Regions from separate parts of the Tardiphaga sp. 862_B3_N4_1 genome, predicted to be linked through region 3. Evidence: predicted binding sites of a transcription regulator. Region 3 holds the regulator's gene; each other region holds the start of a gene.
What was found. Region 3 encodes LexA, which represses DNA repair genes until DNA is damaged. Its sites were predicted from a motif close to TGTTCNNNNTGTGTTCNG; they were not measured.

Region 1: AB8B02_RS28270 (DNA recombination protein RmuC) is a predicted target of LexA. The motif match lies at 1,390-1,407, and genes of this name have one in related genera.
Region 2: recA (recombinase RecA) is a predicted target of LexA. The motif match lies at 1,262-1,279, and genes of this name have one in related genera.

What each region holds. Positions count from the first base shown of each region.
Region 1 is NZ_JBPWQB010000002.1:2,332,087-2,334,354, forward strand. Features, by position in the region: gene AB8B02_RS28270 (DNA recombination protein RmuC) at 145-1,359, opposite strand; gene def (peptide deformylase) at 1,591-2,112, shown strand; gene fmt (methionyl-tRNA formyltransferase) at 2,152-2,268, shown strand, end outside.
Region 2 is NZ_JBPWQB010000001.1:3,441,098-3,443,365, reverse strand. Features, by position in the region: gene AB8B02_RS16385 (hypothetical protein) at 1-174, opposite strand, end outside; gene AB8B02_RS16380 (hypothetical protein) at 314-505, opposite strand; gene AB8B02_RS16375 (nuclear transport factor 2 family protein) at 768-1,175, opposite strand; gene recA (recombinase RecA) at 1,381-2,268, shown strand, end outside.
Region 3 is NZ_JBPWQB010000001.1:1,991,898-1,994,165, forward strand. Features, by position in the region: gene AB8B02_RS09280 (ComEC/Rec2 family competence protein) at 1-982, shown strand, start outside; gene lexA (transcriptional repressor LexA) at 1,001-1,723, opposite strand; gene AB8B02_RS09290 (GNAT family N-acetyltransferase) at 2,026-2,268, opposite strand, start outside.

The DNA.
Region 1 (2,268 bases), on a different contig from region 3:
CCCGGCTTGACCGGGCGATCCAGTATACACTGCCCTTAACGTTGATACTTCATAGCAAACTACAACCGCCGCCGGATACTGGATCGCCCGGTCCAAGCGCGCAATTGCGCGCTCGGCCGGGCGATGACAGTTGGAGTTCTGGAGCTATTCCCCCGCCTGCAGCTTGCGCGGCAGCGGCGCGAACATGTCGGGGGCGGCGGTCTTCGCGATGGCCGGGGCTATCTCGGCCGCCGGCTCGCTTTTGCTGAAATCCAGTTCCTCGATGCGGCCGGCGCGCTTTTCGATCTTGTCGGCGGAAATCAGGATCTGGCGGACGTCCTCATTGGCCTGCCCGAAATGCGTCTGCAGCTTCATCACGCGATCGCGCAACCGGGTGAGGTCGTCGCCCAGATTCAGTACCTCGGTGCGGATCTGGTCGGCGGCGTCGCGCATCCGCGCGTCCTTCAGGATCTGCTGCATTACCTGGATCGCCAGCATCAGCAGCGACGGCGACACCAAGACGACGCGGGCGCGATAGGCTTTCTGGATGATGTCGTCGAAACCGTCGTGGATTTCCGCATAGACGGATTCCGACGGCACGAACATCAGCGCCGTATCCTGCGTCTCGCCGGCCACCAGATACTTCTCGGCGATGTCGGTAACATGCTTCATCACGTCGGCGCGCAAGCGCTGCGCCGCGTATTTCTTCTCGTCGTCGCTGCGTGCGTCATGCAGCGCCGTGACGGCTTCCAGCGGGAATTTTGCGTCGATGCACAGCGGGCGCTGGTCCGGCAGGAAGATCACGCAATCCGGCCGCTTACCCGACGACAGCGTGTGCTGGAACGCATAGGCGCCGCTCGGCATGCCGTCCTTGACGATGCTTTCCATCCGCGCCTGACCGAAGGCGCCGCGCGACTGCTTGTTGGCGAGCACGTCACGCAAGGTCGTCACCTGCGAGGTGAGGTCGGTGAGATTCTTGTGGGCGTTGTCGATGATGCCCAGGCGCTCATGCAGCGCGCTCAGGCTTTCCATGGTGTTGCGCGTGGTCTGTTCCATGGATTGGCCGACGCGATGGGTCACGGAGTCCAGTCGCTCGGACACCGCGCGTGCCATGTCGGCCTGACGGCCTGCCAAGGCCTGGCCCATGGCGTCGACGCGGCCGGTGGCTTCGTTCTGTGCTTTCAGCACTTCGCTGAGGCGTTCTTCCAGTTCGTCGGCGCGGATCGCCTGGGCCATGGCCATGGCGGCGCCGCGGCTACCGGAGCGAGCGATGATGATGGCGATGGCGAGCAGCAAACCCAGCGCCAGAGCACTAAAGCCCATCAATGCCACGCCGGCGGTGACCGGCATGTCGCCGATCATGAAAAGAATCTCGTTCATCCCATCCTTGTAGCCGATTCGGTCGGTCATGCGAACGAAGAGGGAACATTTATGGTTAATGCAAGATGAATTTTCCTGGTTAACCCAAGCCTAAGAAATATGGTTAAGCAGACCTTAACCGGCATCGTTAACCGCGCCTTAATTTTCATGGTTAGCGGGGAGTTAACGTCCTTCAAAGTCCAGCTTTTCCAGCGGATTGACCCGGACCGGCGCGCAGATTAAATCGCCGCCATGGCCATTCGTGAAATCATTATCCTGCCCGACAAACAGTTGCGGCTGATCTCCAAACCTGTCGAGAAGGTGACGTCGGAGGTGCGCAAGCTCGCTGACGACATGTTCGAGACGATGTACGACGCACCCGGGATCGGGCTGGCGGCGATCCAGATCGCGGTTCCGCTGCGGCTGATCACCATGGACATCGCCAAGAAGGACGATGAGGAGGACGGCAAGAAGCCGCGCGTCTTCATCAATCCGGAGATCATCTCGGCCTCGGAAGAACTCTCGGTCTATGAAGAGGGCTGCCTGTCGATTCCCGAATATTACGAGGAAGTGGAACGTCCGGCGACGGTGCGGATTCGCTATATGGACCTCGACGGCAAGACCATCGAGGAAGAGGCCTCTGGCCTGTTCGCGACCTGCATTCAGCACGAGATCGACCATCTCAATGGCGTGCTGTTCGTCGATTACCTTTCCAAGCTGAAGCGCGATCGTGTGCTGAAGAAGTTCACCAAGCTCGCCAAGCGCGCGGAGTAGGTTTCTCCGCGCAACGCTGCAACAGATCGGCTCCGACCTATGTCGCTTCGTTTGATCTTCATGGGCACGCCGGATTTCGCGGTGCCGACGCTGCTCGAACTCGTGGCCCATGGCCATGAGATCGTCGCCGTCTATACCCGCGAAGCAAAGCCCGCC
Region 2 (2,268 bases), 1.4 Mb from region 3:
CCATCCAAGCGGGCCGTGCTTCTTTGTCCAGGCCTCGTGAATTCCCACCGCCAGCATGGCGATAAACATGATCAGCATGATGGTCATCGGGCCACCCACGCTCGACCTCGGCATCGCGCCGCTGAGTTCGACGAGCAACAGGGCAGCGGCGGAGAGCAGTGCGATCGTCTTCACGGCGTGTGACCTTCCCATGTCGGATTGAACGCATGAGCGATGCGGACATCCTGTTGTGCGGGAAACGCGCAGGAAGGTTCAAAAGTGGCTCGATGAGTCCCAATCGGGCCGCTGCCGTTGTCGAACCAGGCCATTGAGGCTAGCGAAGGATTTGCAGGACCATTTGAGGGGAAGCCGCAGCAAGCGTGCCGAAACAGAATCCAACGAAGCCAAGGGCGATGGCACCAATCCACCCTTGATGCTCCCACCCGTACAGAGCGCCGATTGTCATACCCAATGTAACCGCAGAGATTGCCCAGATGAAGTGAATGATGGTCGTGAGTTTCTTCATCAATCCGGCACTCGAAGCAAAAGGGGCAACTTCAGGTGATGACTACCTGACCAGATTCCGCCCGCTCGGGATGCAGCGAAACGTCTGCTTCGTCGCGGATGTCCGACTCGGTGAGCGAATTGGCCCAGCGCCAGACCATGCCGTCAGGCTACGCGACATACGCGCAGCCTGTAGGCAAATCACGGGCCTTTGGGAATCGATTACTCCGAAGCCTGCACTTTTCAAGAAGTCGTAGCGGGTTAAGAAAGAGGCCGCCCTTTTCTTATGCTCGACGGACGGTCCAGCGCTCTTGTGGCTCATCGGCCCATGTGGTGCCCAAGGCCAGCAGCGTGATCCATGTTTCGGCAAGTTTGCCGTCCTCGATCCGATAGCTCTGCATCCCCGCCCGGCTGCGCTGCTCACCACTCGCCGGATCGGGCCAGACGAACGCAAATCGAAACCACGCGCGGTCATCCGTGAAGGAATGGTCGTAGACTACGACGCGCGTCCCGGGCCGCTCTTTGTGCACCGTCATTAATTCAGTCGCGTAGGCGTCCTGAGTGACGGTTCGGTCACCTTTTTCGTCATGCCGGATGTAATGCGATCCCACGCAGTTCGGAATTAAATCGTACTGGCACTCGTGCCAAACCTTCTCCCAACGGTCGAATAGATCGCCCACCGTATCGGACATCGAACACTCCAAGAATCAAAGTAGGCCAGCGCCGTTCTCAAAGTAGGCCACTGCGGTCGGAAACAGGCCAGTACCGAAATTCCCAAAAGAACATATTGCGAACATAGAACAGATAGGGTACATTGTTTTCAACCCGAACAGCGCCGCCATCCTTTGGCGCTTGCCGTTTGTCCTGTCGCGAATCCCTTCATAAGGAGCTAGATCAATGGCTACCACTCCGACTGCCCTGCGTATCGTTGAAGGATCCTCCATGGACAAGACCAAGGCCCTGTCGGCCGCGCTCTCCCAGATCGAGCGCCAGTTCGGCAAGGGCTCGGTGATGAAGCTCGGCAAGAACGACCGGTCGATGGATATCGAGGTGATTTCGTCGGGCTCGCTCGGCCTCGATATCGCGCTCGGCGTCGGCGGGCTGCCCAAGGGCCGCGTGATCGAGATCTACGGACCGGAATCCTCGGGCAAGACGACTTTGGCGCTGCATTGCGCCGCGGAAGCCCAGAAGAAGGGCGGCATCTGCGCCTTCATCGACGCCGAACACGCGCTCGACCCGGTCTATGCCCGCAAGCTGGGGGTCAATGTCGATGAACTCCTGATCTCGCAGCCGGATCACGGCGAACAGGCGCTGGAAATCGCCGACACGCTGGTGCGCTCCGGCGCGGTGGACGTGCTGATCATCGACTCCGTGGCAGCGCTGGTGCCGCGCGCCGAACTCGAAGGCGAAATGGGCGACGCGCTGCCCGGCCTGCAGGCTCGTCTGATGAGCCAGGCGCTGCGCAAGCTGACCGCCTCGATCAACAAATCCAATACGATGGTGATCTTCATCAACCAGATCCGCATGAAGATCGGTGTAATGTATGGCTCGCCGGAAACCACCACCGGCGGTAATGCGCTGAAATTCTACGCCTCGGTCCGTCTCGACATCCGCCGCATCGGCGCGATCAAGGAGCGCGACGAGGTCGTTGGTAACTCGACCCGCGTCAAGGTCGTGAAGAACAAGCTGGCACCGCCCTTCAAGCAGGTCGAATTCGACATCATGTATGGCGAAGGCGTCTCCAAGATGGGCGAGATCCTCGATCTCGGCGTAAAAGCGGGAATC
Region 3 (2,268 bases):
GACCGCGCGCGTGGCGCTATGGGGCGGACGCGAGATCGCGATGCTCGTACTGGCTTCGCTGGTCGCGGGCCTTGCCACCACGCCCTATGCTGCCTTTCATTTCCATCGCGTCACGCCTTATGGCGTCGTCGCCAATCTCCTGGCGATGCCGGTGGTCTCGGCACTGGTTATGCCGGCGGGCATTCTCGGTTTGGTGGCCATGCCGTTTGGCTTTGACGGTGTGTTCTGGCGGCTGATGGATGTCGGCATCCAGTGGATGATTGTCGTCACGCAATGGGTGGCAGCCTTGCCCGGCGCCATCGGCCGGATGCCGGCCTTCGGGACGGGACCGCTGATATCAGCCAGTATCGGCATCATCGTGCTGGGATTGCTGCGCACGCCGTTGCGCCTCGCAGGGCTTGGTGTGCTTGCGCTCTCGATTGTCTGGGCGTTGCTGGTCAAGCAGCCGGATGTCCTGATTTCGGGTGACGGTCACAGCGTTGCGGTACGGGGCAGGGAGGGGCGCCTGCATATGATGCGCAGCGCCAAGGATGCGTTTCTCGCGAAGGAGTGGCTTGCCGGTGATGCCGACGCCCGGCTGCCAACGGATGCCTCCCTCAGCCACGGTGTGTCCTGCGACCGCGACGGGTGCATCACGGCGCTGGCCGATGGGGCTTTGGTGGCGCTGGTCTTACAGCCGGATGCCTTCGCAGATGATTGCGAGAAAGCGGCGCTCATCGTCACGGCGCGACAATCGCCGAGGGATTGCAGGGCGCTGGTGATCGATCAGGATCGCTTGCAACGAAATGGCGCGGTGAGCCTGCACCGAACTGCGAACGGCTTTACCATCGATGCCGTCCGGCCACGGGGCTTGGACCGTCCGTGGTCGCGCGCCATTCCTGATGAGCCCCAGCACGATCTGATCCCGAACAGTCGTACGCCACAAAATCGGCCGGTGGATGCGACGCCGGCGGAAGCCGATCTTCAACCCGAAGATCAGTAATCCGCCGAGGCGCAAATCTCAGTAGCGGCGATACAGGCCGATCAGCTTGCCCTGAATGCGCACCCGGTTAGGCGGCAGGATGCGAACTTCGTAAGCGTCGTTCGCTGGCTCTAGCGCGATCGACGCGCCGCGGCGGCGGAAGCGCTTCAACGTGGCTTCCTCGTCGTCAATCAGGGCCACCACGATGTCGCCGGTGTCGGCGCTTTCGTTGCGCTGGATCAGCACCGTGTCGCCATCGAGAATGCCGGCGTCCTGCATGGAATCGCCGCGCACTTCGAGCGCGTAATGTTCGCCGGAGCCGAGCATGTCGGCGGGCATGCTGATGGTGTGGCTGCGGGTCTGCAGCGCCTCGATCGGCGTACCTGCCGCGATCCGGCCCATGACCGGGATGGCAACCGTGCGGCCATTGTCATCATCGCCGCTGTTGCTGGCGATGCTGGCGGCCGAACGCACCTTGCCAAGCGTGCCTTCGATGACGCTGGGCGTGAAGCCGCGGCGCCCGGTGCCGCCGGTGACCGGCGCGCCGAGCTCTGGCAGCTTGATGACTTCGATGGCACGGGCGCGGTTGGGCAGACGGCGTATGAAGCCGCGTTCTTCCAGCGCCGTGATCAGACGATGGATGCCGGACTTCGAGCGCAGGTCGAGCGCATCCTTCATCTCGTCGAAGGACGGCGGGACGCCGGCTTCCTTCAGCCGTTGATCGATGAATCGCAGGAGTTCGTATTGTTTGCGCGTGAGCATCTGAAGCCATCCTCAGTTGACGGTGTCGGCCGCCGCGTGCGTTTCAAAGGGCCTTCGAACGGTGAGTCTCAATCCTGAGACGATCGTTCGAAGATCGGTTGCGCGAGTTCGGGCACTCTCAAACTACTCAAAGCCACAGAATCTCGAAACAAATCATGAACGAACACTATATGTTCCATATGTGTTCTGCAATGCTTAATTTGCCGTCAACAGAACGCACGTTGAGTGAGGTTTGAGGAGGCTGTTCCTCACCAGTCGTCGATCCTCGACGGACATGGAAAATGCTTCCGCGGTCGCTTGGGCTACGCGGACGTCACGCGCCCAATGGGCGGCGGCGGAGTCGTGGAGCCGGTCGCCAGCGAGCGCTGAACCATGATCGTGTCGGCCCAGCGGCCGGAGCGATAGGCGACGCCGGGCAGCAAGCCGACGCGGGCAAAGCCGAAGCTCTCATGCAAGCCGAGCGAGGCCGTGTTGTCGGCATCGATATAGCCGATGATCTGCCGGAAGCCGGCCGCCGCGCAGACATCGATCAACTCGCGCATCAA